DNA from 2 places in the Mycobacterium sp. JS623 genome. Region 1 is predicted to be linked to the other one. Evidence: predicted binding sites of a transcription regulator. Region 1 holds the regulator's gene; the other holds the start of a gene.
The links. The regulator LexA, encoded in region 1, represses DNA repair genes until DNA is damaged. The targets are predictions, from matches to a motif close to CGAACANNTGTTCG.

Region 2: cofD (2-phospho-L-lactate transferase) is a predicted target of LexA. The motif match lies at 5,500-5,513, and genes of this name have one in related genera.

The regions. Positions count from the first base shown of each region.
Region 1 is NC_019966.1:2,527,786-2,535,670, reverse strand. It holds gene sthA (Si-specific NAD(P)(+) transhydrogenase) at 1-361, shown strand, start outside; gene MYCSM_RS12380 (trypsin-like serine peptidase) at 367-1,191, opposite strand; gene MYCSM_RS12375 (proteasome assembly chaperone family protein) at 1,413-2,384, shown strand; gene MYCSM_RS12370 (alpha/beta fold hydrolase) at 2,444-3,466, shown strand; gene MYCSM_RS12365 (PhzF family phenazine biosynthesis protein) at 3,493-4,179, shown strand; gene nrdR (transcriptional regulator NrdR) at 4,193-4,657, opposite strand; gene MYCSM_RS12355 (LysM peptidoglycan-binding domain-containing protein) at 4,818-5,282, opposite strand; gene lexA (transcriptional repressor LexA) at 5,492-6,199, shown strand; gene MYCSM_RS12345 (LGFP repeat-containing protein) at 6,196-7,885, opposite strand, start outside.
Region 2 is NC_019966.1:1,372,838-1,380,722, reverse strand. It holds gene manA (mannose-6-phosphate isomerase, class I) at 1-731, opposite strand, end outside; gene MYCSM_RS06635 (hypothetical protein) at 736-1,833, opposite strand; gene MYCSM_RS06630 (phosphomannomutase/phosphoglucomutase) at 1,830-3,215, opposite strand; gene MYCSM_RS06625 (class I SAM-dependent methyltransferase) at 3,333-4,028, shown strand; gene MYCSM_RS06620 (DUF3499 domain-containing protein) at 4,041-4,460, opposite strand; gene MYCSM_RS06615 (metallopeptidase family protein) at 4,591-5,013, shown strand; gene MYCSM_RS06610 (WhiB family transcriptional regulator) at 5,023-5,292, opposite strand; gene cofD (2-phospho-L-lactate transferase) at 5,718-6,701, shown strand; gene MYCSM_RS06600 (coenzyme F420-0:L-glutamate ligase) at 6,698-7,885, shown strand, end outside.

The DNA of each region.
Region 1 (7,885 bases):
CTCCATTCCCGAGGTGTCCTACGTCGGCGCCACCGAGGTTGAGCTGACGAAGAATTCGATACCCTACGAGGTCGGGGTGTCGCGTTACCGCGAGCTAGCGCGGGGTCAGATCGCGGGCGATTCCTACGGCATGCTGAAACTGTTGGTGTCGACCGATGACCTGAAGTTGTTGGGCGTACACATCTTTGGCACCAGCGCCACTGAGATGGTGCACATCGGCCAGGCAGTGATGGGGTGCGGCGGCACCGTCGAATATCTGGTCGACGCGGTCTTCAACTATCCGACGTTCTCGGAGGCCTACAAGGTTGCCGCGCTTGACGTGATGAACAAGTTGCGCGCGCTCAACCAGTTCCGCTCCTAGCACGGCTAGCCGCAATCGTCGTCGAGCACCGTGGGCGCGACGTCGCCAGGTCCGCCGGCTTCGGCACGCGCCAGCAGGCGCTTGATCGCATCATCGAAAGGTGGTGAGTACGAGATGCTTTCGTCTGCACAGCCTCCGCCGTTGAGTCCACCGATCACACCTGCGACGGTCGATCCCTCGATCCACGGAGCGCCGGACAGGCCGTCGATCAACTGCGCGCAGTCGAACGCCGGAAATCCTTTTGTTGGCTGCGCTGTGGGTGTCTGACAGCCGATCGGACCACCGCCGACGCCCATCGCGTAGCCGGTGACGGTAATGACGGTGCCCGGTTTCGGCGTCTGCCCGAGTTTTAGTCCCCCACCGGCCAAGTCCTTCACCGATCCGCCGGCGTCTCGGCTCACCCGTGCGATCGCGAAATCGGCCATAGGGTCCTGGTTTTGCACCCAGCGCGGATCGAGGTAGACCGCATCGATATGCCAGACGTCCTCGGGCGCCGCCGTGTCGTGCAGACCCGCAACGAATGTGGCGTCGACCCCCTGGGCTACGCAGTGCGCCGCGGTGAGGATCAGATCACCGGCCGCCGAATCCAGCACCCCGCCGGTGCAGGTGTGCAAATCGCCGCCGCCCAGAAACACCGCGCCCACCCGTGGATCCGGCGCCATCGGCCGCGCCGTGGGGGGCGGCGCTTTCGCAGTGGACGGCTGCTCGTTGGCCGCGACGCTGGGGGCCTGCTCCGGTGGCTGGTTCTTCGCACACGCCTGTGCCCAGAACGGCAACGCAGCCAGCAAGCCGCTCACCAGAACCGCCCGGCCGGTCGCGAAGAAGCGCATGAGCACCGATCTTGCCCCACCGCTGGGCGCTACGCCCCGACGATTGGCTGGGCGACCAGACTGGCAAACTTTCACCAGCAGCGGTTCACCGGCATCCGATGCGGGCATCCCAGGCGGAATGCGAAATCGGCGGCGTCTTGTTCGTACAAATGCAAGGGCCGCAACCGCATCAACGACGAAATGCGCCACACTTAGACAGATGGGTGCCAGGAGGCGAGGCAATGGCTGAGAACGCCGATAGACCAGAACAGCACTACCAGCCCGAGCACACCGGGATGTATGAGCTGGAGTTTCCCGCGCCGCAGTTGTCGTCGCCTGATGGCAGCGGGCCGGTGATGATCCACGCCCTCGAGGGGTTCTCGGACGCCGGCCACGCGATTCGGCTGGCCGCGCAGCACCTGAAGAACACCCTTGACACCGAGCTGGTCGCATCGTTCGCGATCGACGAACTGCTGGACTACCGGTCACGCCGGCCATTGATGACGTTCAAGACCGACCACTTCACCGCCTATGAGGAACCCGAACTCAAGCTGTACGCCCTGCACGACAGCCTCGGCACGCCGTTTCTGCTGCTCGCGGGCATGGAACCGGACCTGCGATGGGAGCGGTTCATCACGGCTGTCCGGCTGCTGGCCGAACGGCTCGGCGTGCGCCGGGTGATCGGCCTTGGCACCATTCCGATGGCGGTGCCGCACACCCGCCCGATCACCATGACCGCGCACTCCAACGACAAGGAGCTGATCGCCGAGCACACGCCATGGGTCGGCGAGGTGCAGGTGCCGGGCAGCGTGTCCAACCTGCTGGAGTTCCGGATGGCGCAGCACGGCCACGAGGTGGTGGGCTTCACCGTTCATGTGCCGCACTACCTGGCGCAGACGGACTACCCATCGGCGGCCGAAGCGCTGCTGTCCGAGGTCGCCAGGAGCGGTTCGCTGCAATTCCCTCTCGCCGAACTGACGCAAGCCGCCGCCGAGGTGCACGACAAGATAAACGAGCAGGTCGAGGCCAGTAGCGAGGTCGCTCAAGTGGTGGAGGCACTGGAGCGCCAGTACGATGCGTTCGTCGCCGCTCAGGAGAATCGGTCGCTGCTGGCGCGCGATGAAGATCTACCCAGCGGAGACGAACTCGGCGCGGAATTCGAGCGGTTCCTCGCACAACAGGCCGACGACAAGCCCAAGGACGACGACAACTAGCCGCTGCCCGGCCCGACAACGAAGTTGGCTGAATTGATCGCGACAACAAGGTTGGCGCAATGAGCGAGCGAAAGCCCAATCTGCGTACCGTGCGGGAACTGACACCCTCGCTGCAGTACCGCACCATCCACGGGTACCGGCGCGCGTTTCGGGTGGCCGGCTCCGGTCCTGCCATCCTGCTGATCCACGGGATCGGCGACAACTCCACCACGTGGAGCACCGTGCAGAGCAAGCTGGCGCAACGCTTCACGGTCATCGCTCCCGATCTGCTGGGCCACGGCCAGTCCGACAAGCCGCGTGCCGACTATTCAGTTGCCGCCTACGCCAACGGGATGCGCGACCTTCTTTCGGTCCTCGACATCGACAACGTCACGGTCGTCGGCCATTCGCTCGGCGGCGGCGTGGCGATGCAATTCGCTTATCAGTTCCCGCAATTGGTCGACCGGCTGATCTTGGTGAGCGCCGGTGGCGTGACCAAGGACGTCAACTTCGCGCTGCGGTTCGCCTCGTTGCCGATGGGCAGCGAAGCCCTCGCGCTGCTGCGACTGCCGCTTGTGCTGCCCGCGCTGCAAGTGGCGGGCCGTGTTGCGGGAGCCATGTTGGGTTCCACCGGCCTTGGCAGGGATCTGCCCGACGTGCTGCGCATCCTTGCCGACCTGCCCGAGCCGACCGCCTCCTCGGCGTTTGCCCGCACCCTGCGCGCCGTCGTCGACTGGCGGGGCCAGGTGGTCACCATGCTCGACCGATGTTATTTGACGCAATCCGTTCCGGTGCAACTGATTTGGGGTAACCGCGACTCGGTGATCCCAGTGGGCCACGCCCGGATGGCGCACGCGGCGATGCCGGGCTCACAGTTGGAAATCTTCGAAGGCTCCGGGCATTTCCCATTCCACGACGACCCCGACCGTTTCGTCGAGGTGGTCGAGAAGTTCATCGATTCGAACGACCCCGCGGTGTACGACCAGGAATACCTCCGCGGCCTGCTGCGGTCGGGTATCGGCGAGGGCACCATTGTAGGATCCGTCGACACCCGCGTCGCAGTGCTCGACGCGATGGGCGCCGACGAGCGCAGCGCCACCTGATTTGGCGACCACGTAGCATCGGCCACATGGCCATCGACGTGACAGTGTTGCGCGTTTTCACCGACCAGGACGGCAACTTCGGCAACCCCCTCGGTGTGGTTGACGCCAGCCAGGCAGCGCCCGGGCAGCGCCAACGGATAGCTGCCCAATTGAGTTACAGCGAAACGGTATTCATCGATGTGCCGAGGTCCGGCGCCAACACCGCGTACGCGCGCATCTTTACGCCTGCCACCGAATTGCCGTTTGCGGGGCATCCGACGGTCGGAGCGTCGTGGTGGCTTCGCGACCGCGGCGTCCCGGTCCACACCCTGCAGGTGCCCGCGGGCATCGTGCAGGTCACCTACGAGGACGACGTCACCGCCATCAGCGCCCGCTCGGAGTGGGCGCCGGAGTTCGCCATCTATGACCTCGAGTCAGCCGATGAGCTCTTCGATGCCGACCCCGACGGTTACCCAGACGACATCCAGAATTACTTGTGGACATGGACCGACCGCGAGCGCGGTGCGATCCGATCGCGGATGTTCGCCGCGAATCTCGGAGTGCCCGAGGACGAGGCGACGGGAGCTGCGGCGGTGCGGATCACCGACTACCTCAGCCGCGACCTGACCATCGTGCAGGGCAAGGGCTCGGTGATCAACACCCAATGGAGCCCTGAGGGTTGGGTACGTATTGCCGGTCGCGTCGTGAACGACGGAACCAAGCAGATCGACTGAGCCGGCCCGCGACTCAACTCTGCGCGGGGACCTCACGAGCAGCGCGCAGCGCCTCGATCTCGCGCTCGAAATCCTCGGCCGACTGGAATGATCGATAAACCGAGGCGAACCGCAGATACGCGACCTCGTCGAGTTCGCGCAGTGGGCCAAGGATCGCCAGCCCGACCTCTTGGCTGGGCACCTCAGGCGAACCCGTCGCCCGCACCGTGTCTTCCACCTGCTGGGCGAGCATGTTCAACGCGTCGTCGTCGACCTGTCGGCCCTGGCAGGCGCGTCGCACGCCGCGGACGACCTTCTCGCGGCTGAACGGTTCGGTGACCCCGCTGCGTTTGACCACCGCCAACACGGCGGTCTCGACAGTGGTGAAGCGTTTACCGCACTCCGGACACGATCTGCGTCGCCGGATCGCCTGGCCTTCGTCGGTTTCGCGGGAATCCACCACCCGGGAATCGGGGTGACGGCAGAACGGACAGTGCATCTCCGCTCCTTCGCCGCGACGACAAACAACTACCTCGAACGTCTTCGAGCGTACCTGCGTGCCGCCGCCGGAGCCTAGTGTCGGTGCGATTCGGGCACCCAGCGCCGAAGCGGCTACCGAAGGCGCTGTGCGGCAATATCTTTCACCGCTCACGGTGGATTCAGGTGCCGATGGGAGCGATGAGTGTCTGACCGGCTTGCAGCGCAACCGAATCGAGCTGGTTGAGTTCCTGGATGCGCTCGACGACCTGGCCGACAGGCGAGTCGGGGGCCACCCGGTGCGCCACCTGCTGCAGCGTCTCCCCCGTCTGGACCTGCACAACGGCCAGCCGAGCGGGCACCGGCGCATCGCCTCCGGTCACCCCACCGAGCTGGGCGACCAGGCCCAGCCAGACCGTGATACCCGCCGCGATGAGGGCGAGCATCACCGTGGTTGCCGGGGTGATGGGGCGCCGGCGGTGCGAGGCCCGCGACATCAGCACGCCGGTACCGCGGTACCGCATCGGCGCCGCGTCGGGCCGGCTCGCCCGCGGCCGCCGCCTGGCCTCTGCCGGCCGTGAACCGGGCCTGACCACCGGCCTGAGCACCGAATCCGCCTGGATCTGTCGCGTGTCGAGGATCGTCATCTGCTTGCCTTCCCGTTCCGGCTTTTCGCTCTGGTGTTCGAATGCTATCGCTCACTTGTTCGATTTATAGAACATGTGATCGAACTGTTGCCAAACGATAGGACAGCCCACCGACAAATTTCTGCCACCTGATCCGGCAGGCGGCTCCGATGCGACACGCCTCGAACACATGTTTGATTATTGGGTCAGCGCGGACTACATTCGGCGCCATGAAGGACGACGACACGGACAGTTCTGGCAGCACGGAAAGCACAGGCGGACGCCGAGGTCTCGAGAGCGCCCTAACCGAGCGTCAACGCACCATCCTCGATGTCATCCGCGCCTCTGTGACCAGTCGCGGCTACCCGCCGAGCATCAGGGAGATCGGCGATGCGGTCGGGCTGACGTCGACTTCGTCGGTGGCCCATCAGCTACGCACCCTGGAGCGCAAGGGCTACCTGCGGCGCGATCCCAACCGCCCGCGCGCAGTCGATGTCCGCGGTGCCGACGACGGCCTCACGTCGATCGTCGCCACCGACGTTGCGGGCTCCGACGCGCTACCGGAGCCCACGTTCGTTCCCGTGCTCGGCCGTATCGCCGCGGGCGGGCCGATCCTGGCCGAAGAAGCGGTCGAGGATGTCTTCCCGTTGCCCCGCGAACTGGTCGGTGAGGGTTCGCTGTTCCTGCTCAAGGTCGTCGGCGACTCGATGGTCGATGCGGCCATCTGCGACGGCGACTGGGTCGTCGTACGTCAGCAGAACGTGGCCGACAACGGGGACATCGTCGCGGCGATGATCGACGGCGAAGCGACGGTCAAGACGTTCAAGCGCACCCGCGGTCAGGTGTGGCTCATGCCGCACAACCCGGCGTTCGATCCCATCCCCGGCAACGACGCCGCTGTGCTCGGCAAAGTCGTCACCGTGATCCGCAAGATCTAATTGGCTCGCAGGAATCCGTTCGTCCGAGCGAGTTCCTCACTGGCGAACCAGATTTCGGCGCGTGCGTCGTCGTAGAGGGTGGTGCCTGGCGCCCAGTACAGCCCAGACTTGGTGTCCGCCTTGATCGGGTAGCCCGCGGGCGCCTCATTGGGATCGTCGAGCGGCAGATGCAGTGCCGTGCCGTTGGGCGCGGGTTCGCCGATCTCGATCCGCGCGTGGCGCCCTGTGTCGGTCAACGGATCGCGTTCGATGCCGGTCGGCAGCAGCGTCGGCGTCGTGTCGACCTTGTCGGGATCTTCGTCATTGTCTTGGTGCGCAACAGCTTCCGGTGTGGCTACCCGTTCGCGCGCGGTGTCATCGTCGTCATCCTCGTCGGCGCCTTCGGGAGGTTCGGGCGGCGCGCCCCATACGTTCCTCGGCGATTGGTGATGCTGCTCGTCACCGGACATCGTCGGTGGCGAGCCCAGCCCCTGGTGCGCATAACGACCGCTGAACTGCTCGGCCGATTGATCGCCGGGATACGACGACCCGAATTCGTCATCGCCGTCATCGAAGATGTCGCCCTCATCGTGGCCTCGGCGGTTGCGTATTGCCGCCACCGCTACCAGCCCGGCCAACACCACCACCGGAATGATGGCAAGCAGCCACCACCAGCTCCACGCAAACCACTTCTTGCCGTTGGTATCTGAGGCCTGCGGGCTGGCGGGTGCCTTGGGCACGTCCTGCCCAGGCACTTGCAAGCCGGCGAGCTGCGAGGCCAGATTCGCAGGCTCGGTGCTGAAGGAGTTCTTGGACCGGTCCCACGAAACCACGCCGCCACTGAACCGTTGCGTGATCACGTCGCCGTTCTCGGTCTGGTCGGCCATCGGTGCGCCAAGCGAACCCGCCGCGCCGCCCAGCTTGTCCCACGCGGCGTTCATGGCGCCGCGCACGATGACGGCCCCGTAATCGGGGGTCCAGAAGATGACCGGGTGGTCCTTGCCGGAGAAGGTGGTGATCCGGCTGTTGGGCAGGCCGCCGTCGCCCTCACTGGACGCCGGTAGGCCCAGGTCGCCCTGCGGCCCGCCGACGCTTTCGTACTTCGCCAGTACCTGTCCCGTGACGACGTTGGCTCCCGTCGCGGGGCTGAAGAAGATCTTGCCGCCGGCGAAATTCTGGCCGAGGCCGTCTGTGCCGATCTTGTACGGCTCGCCTTGCGCAGCGCCCAGCGGGCCCAGGGGTCCGCCGGCGGCGCGCCGGGCCGTATTGATCGCCGATGTCGGGTCCTCCGAATATTGCAGCCCGGTCAGCTCGCCGGCGAGCTCGGGCGGAACCGTCGTGAAGTCCTTGGACTTCCTGTCGTAGGACACCTCACCGCCGGTGAACTTCTGCGTGATGAGGTTGCCGTGATACGTCTCGTCGTCGCTGGGCACACCGAGCGCGCCCGCTGATCCGCCCAACTTGTCCCACGCGGCGTTGATTGGACCGCGAACGACCCGCGCGCCGGTGTCGGGCGTCCAAAAGATGACGGGGTTGTCGGGGGCGCTGAACGTGGTGTTTCGGCTGTCGGGAGCCTTGCCTGCGCCTTCGTCGATGGTCGGGAAGCCAAGGTCGCCGTCCGCCGGGCCGCCGAGCGACATGTACTTGTCGAGAATCGCGCCCATCATGGCGTGAGCACCGGTGGCCGGCGTGAAGAAGATCTTGCCG
Region 2 (7,885 bases), 1.2 Mb from region 1:
AGCAGCGACGCCAGCACACCGGCGTCCCCCGGGTAGCGCTCGCCGAGCTCGAGCACGGTCTTGGCTTCGGCCGCGAACTCCTTCTTGCCCGACCGAAGGTATTGAATGGCGCCCTCGATCACTGCGGGCACCAGCACGTCGAGATCGGGCTGCGGGGCGGTGATCCACGTGGTGAACAACGCGCGAAGGCCGTCGGCGTCGGACTGACCGGACAGCAGGTTGACGAACGGGTCGAGGTCGCTGACCGCCAGCGCGCGCATCAACTCGACGGTGCTGGCCGCCGATCGGAATCCGGCCAGCGCCTCGAATTGCCCTAGCGCGACCAGCAATTCGGGTTTATGACTGCGGTCGCGGTAGTTGCGATTGGCAGCCGTGATGGGGATGCCAAGCTTCTCCTCGCGGGCGAAGCCTTCCAGCGCCTGCTCGGCGCTCGGGTGTGCCTGCAGCGACAGCGGCTCGTCGGCCGCAAGCACTTTCACCAGGAACGGCAGGCAGTCGCCGAAGCGGCCGCGCACCGCAGCACCCAGCTGGCCTTCGGGATCGGTTCGCAGCGTGTCGAGTAGCGAGACCTCGCCCTTGTCGGTCTCCAGCCATGCCGGATCGCCCGGGTGCGCGCCGAACCACAGCTCCGCTTCGGGATGCGCTGTGGGACTTGGCCGTCCAGTGAAATCGGCAATGGCGGTTCGCGAACCCCATGCATAGGTCCGCACCGCTCCCCGTAGCAGGTGCACTCGCTTAACCTCGAACCAGTCGCAGGTAGGTGGCCGTCATCTCCAACCGTACGGCCATCAATGCCAGTTGTTGTTCCGGTCGCCCAGGCGGTGCGACGGCCACCGGCGCGTCCACCATGCCAAGCGCTTCCGGAATGTCCTCGGCGTTTATCACGTCGACGTCATCGAATCCGCTGACCCGCGCGACCACGACCGGCCTCTCGGCGTCGGTGGCCAATACGAAGATGCGCATTCGCCGCGGCAACGGGCCGTCGATCTGTTCGTCGTGAAAGATCGACGCTTCGCGATCGGCGCTGCCCGCGCCGCCCAGATCCGGGCGCAGGCCGACCAACGCATCCCCCAACCCGACCGCTGCCACCGATTGGTGCGCGATCCGCAGCAGGACCGCCGCGGCATGGCGGGCCAATGCGAGCGTGGCCGCGTTGTCGCCCGCCAGCACCACGTCGTGTCCCGACATGCGTTCGGCCAACGCCTTCGCGGGATTGGTGAACAGCTCGCGCCCAGCGCTGTTGCGAAATGCCTCCGCGTCGAGCTCGTCGGCCAGTGCCCCTAGCTCCACTCGCAGCCCAGGATCCACCACCTGCAGAACGGCAAGGCCTGCGGCCAGGTAGCGGACCAGGTTGAAGTCGTCGCGCACCCACAGGCGCGGCGCCAGCGACACCGAGCGACCCGCTGTGGCGTCGCGCAGCGGACCTTCGTTGGGTGCGACGACGGCGATGCGCGCACCGCGGCGCACCCCGGTCGCCGCCGCAGAAACCAGGGCGGGATCGGCGGGGTCGTCACCGGCGAGGATCAAGACGTCGAGCGCGCCGATCCACGGCGGCGCCTCGGATGCGACGACGATCGGCGCGCCTACCGAACCGCCCAGCGTCGCCGACAGCATCGTTCCCGCGGTCTCGGCATTGCCGCGGGCCGCCACCCAGATGACCGTGCGCGGGGGTTGGTCCGACTTCAGCGCATCCAGGTCGCCTTCATCCAGCGCGGCGAAGGTGGCACGCACCTGCGCACCGGCCATCGACGCCGCGCGAAGCAAACCCTCTCGGTCGGCCGCGAGCAGGCCCTCGACATCGTCGAGGTCGATGGCCGCCTGCGTACCATTCACGTGACTGCCTCACTCCTCGAGGCGATTTGAGCCGCGATGAGTCCGACGATCTCGTCGATCTCTTCGGTGGTGCGGGCTTCGACGTTGAGTCGCAGCAACGGCTCGGTGTTCGACATTCGCAAGTTGAACCAGCTGCCATCGCCAAGGTCGACGGTGACGCCGTCGAGATGATCGATCGAGTGGATGCGGGCGGCGAAGGCCTTCAGCACGGCATCGACGCATCCTTCGGCATCGGTGATGGTGAAGTTGATCTCGCCGGAGGCTTCGTAGCGCTGGTAGTCCGCCATCAAATCCGACAGCGGCCGCTTCTGCTCGCCGAGCGCGGCGAGGACATGCAGCGCGGCCAGCATCCCGGAGTCGGCGCCCCAGAAGTCGCGGAAGTAGTAATGCGCGGAGTGTTCGCCACCGAAAATGGCTCCGGTGTCAGCCATCAACGCCTTGATGTAGGAGTGGCCGACGCGCGAACGCACCGGCGTGCCACCCCGCTCGGCAACCAGTTCCGGTACCGCTCGGGAGGTGATCAGGTTGTGGATCACCGTTGCGCCGATCTCTCTGTTCAGTTCCCGGGCAGCAACCAATGCCGTCACCGCCGACGGAGAAACCGGATGCCCCTTTTCATCGACCACGAAACACCGGTCGGCATCGCCATCGAACGCCAACCCGATATCGGCGCCGGTCTCGAGAACGAACGCCTGCAGATCGAGCAGGTTGGCCGGATCCAGCGGGTTGGCCTCGTGATTGGGGAACGTGCCGTCCAATTCGAAAAACAACGGCAGCAGCGTGATTGACGGGATCAGGCCGAGCACCGCCGGCGTGGTGTGGCCGCCCATGCCGTTGCCCGCGTCGACGGCGACGCGCAGCGTGCGCAGCTCCGCCAGATTGACGAGCGACCTTAGGAATTCGCCGTACTCGGCGAGCACATCGCGCTGCGAACTGGTGCCGCGCGGTCCGTCGAACTCCGGCACCCCGGCGATGATGTCCTCGCTGATCTGGGTGAGCCCGGTGTCCTTGCCCACCGGCTTCGCACCGGCGCGACACAGCTTGATGCCGTTGTAAGCGGCGGGATTATGGCTGGCGGTGAACATCGCGCCCGGGCAATCCAGCAGCCCCGAGGCGAAGTACAGCTGGTCGGTCGACGCCAGCCCGATGTTCACGACATCGAGCCCTTGGGCCATCACGCCTTCGGCGAACGCGGCCGCCAGCGTCGGTGAGCTGGCCCGCATATCGTGACCGATCACCACTTGAGATGCACGGTCGCGCACCAACCGTGCGAACGCACCGCCCACGTCGGCGACGAAGTCTTCATCGATTTCCTCGCCGACCAAGCCGCGAACGTCATACGCCTTGATGACGCGGTGTACAGCCGCGGCGGGCCGAGACATGGCGACACTCCTGTAGCGAGACGATGATCGGTCGCAAGCCTAGCCGCACGTCGGCCATACCAGGCCGCGTCGGGTAGTTCGCGCCTCTCGGCGTCGTGCGTGCTAGATTGCCGAAGAATGTCCGAGTCTCCGTATCAGAGTGGCGAGTACCTCGCGAACAACCCTGATTGGCACGCCGAAGATTCGCCGTTCAAGGCGCAGTGGATTGCCGACATTCTCGTCCGTAATCACGTCGCGCCCAAGCACGTCGTCGAAGTCGGCACCGGCTCCGGGGAGATCCTGGTTCAGCTGCGGGACAGCTTCCCTGCAGCGCGGCTGGAAGGCTACGACATTTCACCGCAGGCCCATGCCATCGCGGCTCGCAAGTCGGCCGACCGGTTGACCTTCCATCACGCGGACTACCTGACTTCCGACGGGCCGGCACCGGATGTCGTGATGGCGATCGACGTATTCGAGCACGTCGATGACTACATGGGCTTCCTGCGAGCGATGAAATCCCGCGCGGAGTGGAAGGTGTTCCACATCCCGCTTGATCTGTCCGCTCAGGCGGTGCTGCGCGGCAAACCGTTTGTAACCGCGCGGGAGTCCATCGGGCATCTGCACTATTTCACGAAAGACACCGCGCTTGCCGTGTTGGCCGACTGCGGCTACGAGGTTGTCGATTGGTTCTACACCCACGGAGCAGAAACCCTGCCGCACCGCTCGATTCGAACGAAGATCACGAACATTCCACGGCGGATGATCCGTGCGGTGAACGAGGATTTCGGGGTACGGCTGCTCGGCGGCGCATCGATAATGGTGCTGGCCCGTTGAGGGTCGTTTGCATTAGTCACTAGGGTCTGGCAACACCCGCAGGTGGCCGCGCCTGCGGCCGTTCGACTCGGGTCGTCGGGCAGCGGGCGCCATCAGCGCGCCGCCGTGCACTCCGGTGGCCGGATCGGAAAACCCTGCCGCCACGCCGTTGATCGGCGGAGGGCCGTCGCGCCCTTCACGGACCGCATCGGCCAGCGCCACCAGATCGTCCTCGTCAGGGTGCGTCGGCAGCGGCCCCGCGTGGCGAACCAGCTCCCAGCCGCGCGGCGCGGTGATGCGGCTGGCGTGTGCCACGCACAGGTCCCACGAATGCGGCTCGGACACCGTGGCCAACGGCCCGACGACGGCCGTCGAATCGGAGTAGACGAAGGTCAGCGTCGCGACCGCGTAGTGGGGACACCCGGGCCGGCAGCAGCGACGGGGAACATTCACGAACGAGAGGTTATCGTGCGAAAACGTTGTCAGCCCCCGGACACGCGCAGCCGTCGGGCCCCCGATCTCCAACCGTTACTCTTCGGATGTGGCCGACCGGAATCTACGTGGAGCACGCCGCGGCCGGGAGATGCGTGGCCCGCTGCTTCCGCCGAGCGTGCCGGGCTGGCGCAGCAGGGCCGAGCGGTTCGACATGGCGGTGCTCGAGGCGTACGAACCGATCGAACGGCGATGGCAGGACCGGGTGACGGGACTGGACGTCGCGGTCGACGAGATACCGCGGATTGCCCCGAAGGACCCCGAGTCAGTGCAGTGGCCGCCCGAGGTGGTGGCCGACGGTCCGATCGCACTGGCCCGGTTGATACCGGCGGGGGTGGATGTCCGTGGCAACGCGACGCGCGCGCGAATTGTGTTGTTCCGCAAGCCGATTGAGCGACGGGCTAAGGACACCATCGAACTCGCCGAGCTGCTTCATGAACTCTTGGTGGCTCAGGTGGCGACGTATTTGGGCGTCGAACCTTCCGTCATCGACCCGACTATCGACGACGAATAATCTGTCCGCTTAGATGATCCCGCGCTTGAGGCGGCGACGCTCCCGCTCGGACAGGCCGCCCCAGATGCCGAAGCGCTCGTCGTGAGCTAGCGCGTACTCCAGGCACCGGTCGCGGACCTCGCAACCCAGGCAGATTCGCTTGGCTTCGCGGGTCGAGCCGCCCTTCTCAGGGAAAAATGCCTCGGGGTCGGTTTGAGCGCACAATGCGCGCTCTTGCCATTGATCATCTTCGGTAGTTGCCGGAGCAACTTCATATCTCTCGGGTGAATCGGGCACCAAACTCAATTGAGGACGCGCCGGTACCCCAATCGGTGTCGGTCCGGTAATGGTGTGACGGGTGTCGCCTACTGAGCCGAGAATCCGGTTGTCGAATCGATCGTCGTGACTGGAATCGACCTGCTCATACGCCATGCTCCGCCTCCTCACCTGGTCTCGTAGATCCCCAAAATTTGAGCCCCACTATTTCAATGTGCGGCCACTCTAATTCGAACAAGTGATCGAATCTCGGTCTGCGCCACCGGAACCGGCCGTCCAACCAGGAAATGACACTGGTGTGATTACACACGTGTTAGCTGTCGCGGTCAAGCGCTGGAACAGAAATTCATACCATTCCGTGACACCAATTCGGCGCGTCGTCACATCGGCGTGTCTGTCACACCACCGCGGCGCACGGGCTTTGGGCGCCAACGCCTAGTGTCGGTCACGTGAAGGTCACGGTTCTGGTCGGTGGCGTGGGCGGCGCTCGGTTCCTGTTGGGCGTGCAACGGCTGTTGGGTCTCGGCCGCTTCAGCGACGGGCAGTCAGACAGCGAACTGACCGCGATCGTCAACATCGGCGACGACGCCTGGATGTATGGCGTGCGGATCTGCCCGGACCTCGATACCTGCATGTACACCCTCGGCGGCGGCATCGACCCCGAGCGCGGGTGGGGACGCAGCGACGAAACCTGGCACGCCAAGGAGGAACTCGCGGCCTACGGCGTACAGCCGGACTGGTTCGGCCTGGGCGACCGCGACCTGGCCACCCATTTGGTCCGCAGCCAGATGTTGCGCGCCGGCTATCCGCTCTCGCAAGTGACCGAGGCACTCTGCAGCCGATGGCAGCCAGGCGCGCGGTTGTTGCCCGCGAGTGACGACCGCAGCGAAACGCACGTCGTCATCACCGATCCCGGCGATGGCGAGAAGCGGGCCATCCACTTCGAGGAGTGGTGGGTGCGTTACCGCGCGCAAGTGCCGACGCACAGCTTCGCGTTCGTCGGCGCCGACAAGGCCACCGCGGGGCCCGGCGTCACGGAAGCCATCGAGACCGCAGATGTGGTGCTGCTGGCGCCCTCCAATCCCGTGGTGAGCATCGGCGCGATCCTGGCCGTCCCGGGAATCCGTGGCGCACTGCGCTCGACCACGGCCCGCGTGATCGGCTACTCCCCCATCATCGGCGGAAAGCCGGTGCGCGGCATGGCCGACGAATGCCTCTCGGTGATCGGGGTGGCCAGCACGTCCGAAGCCGTCGGCGGCTACTACGGACCCCGCTCCGGCGTCGGCATCCTCGACGGCTGGTTGATACACGAAGGCGACCTCGCCGACATCGAGGGAGTCGAGGTGAGGTCCGCGCCGCTGCTGATGACCGATCCGCAGGCGACGGCCGACATGGTGCGCGCCGGACTCGTTCTCGCCGGGGTCAAGCCATGACCGATCACGGTTCTGCTCGGCCCAATGTCGGCGACCATGGCACCTCCGGTGCGATCGAGCTGCTCCCGGTGCCCGGACTTCCGGAGTTTCGCCCCGGCGACGATTTGGCGGCCGCCCTTGCGCAAGCCGCCCCGTGGCTGCGCGACAACGACGTAGTGGTCATCACCAGCAAGGTGGTGTCCAAGTGCGAGGGCCGCGTCGTCGACGCCCCGATCGATCCGGAAGAGCGGGATGCACTGCGGCGCAAGCTGATCGACGCCGAGGCCGTGCGCGTGCTCGCACGCAAGGGCCGCACGCTGATCACCGAGAACGCACTTGGGCTGGTGCAGGCCGCCGCCGGGGTGGATGGCTCGAACGTTGACTCCGGCGAGTTGGCGCTGCTGCCAACCGATCCCGACGGCAGCGCAGCGGCGCTGCGGACCACGCTGCGTGATCGCCTCGGCGTCACCGTCGGTGTCGTCATCACCGACACCATGGGCAGGGCCTGGCGCAACGGCCAGACCGACTTCGCGATCGGGGCCGCAGGCCTGACCGTGCTGCACGGCTATGCGGGATCGCAGGACCGGCACGGCAATGATCTGATCGTCACCGAGATCGCTGTCGCCGACGAGATCGCCGCGGCTGCCGATCTGGTCAAGGGCAAGCTGACCGACATCCCCGTGGCGGTGGTGCGCGGACTCACGTTGTCCGACAACGGTTCCAATGCGCGCACGCTGCTGCGGCCCGGCGAAGACGACCTGTTCTGGCTCGGAACCGAGGAAGCGCTCGCCCTTGGCCGCAGTCAGGCGCAGCTGCTGCGCCGATCGGTCCGGCGTTTCAGCGCGGAGCCCGTTGCCCCCGACCTCATCGAAGCAGCCGCCGCCGAGGCCCTCACTGCGCCCGCGCCGCACCACACCCGACCGGTGCGCTTCGTGTGGATGCAGGACCCGCAACGGCGACTGCGACTTCTGGATCGGATGAAGGATCAGTGGCGCGCCGACCTGACGTCAGACGGCCGACCGCCGGACTCTGTCGAGCGTCGCGTCGGCCGGGGTCAAATCCTTTACGACGCACCCGAACTCGTCATCCCATTTATGGTGCCCGACGGTGCGCACACCTATCCCAACGAGAGTAGGACCGCCGCCGAGCACACCATGTTCACGGTCGCGGTCGGCGCGGCCGTGCAGGCGCTGCTGGTGGCGCTG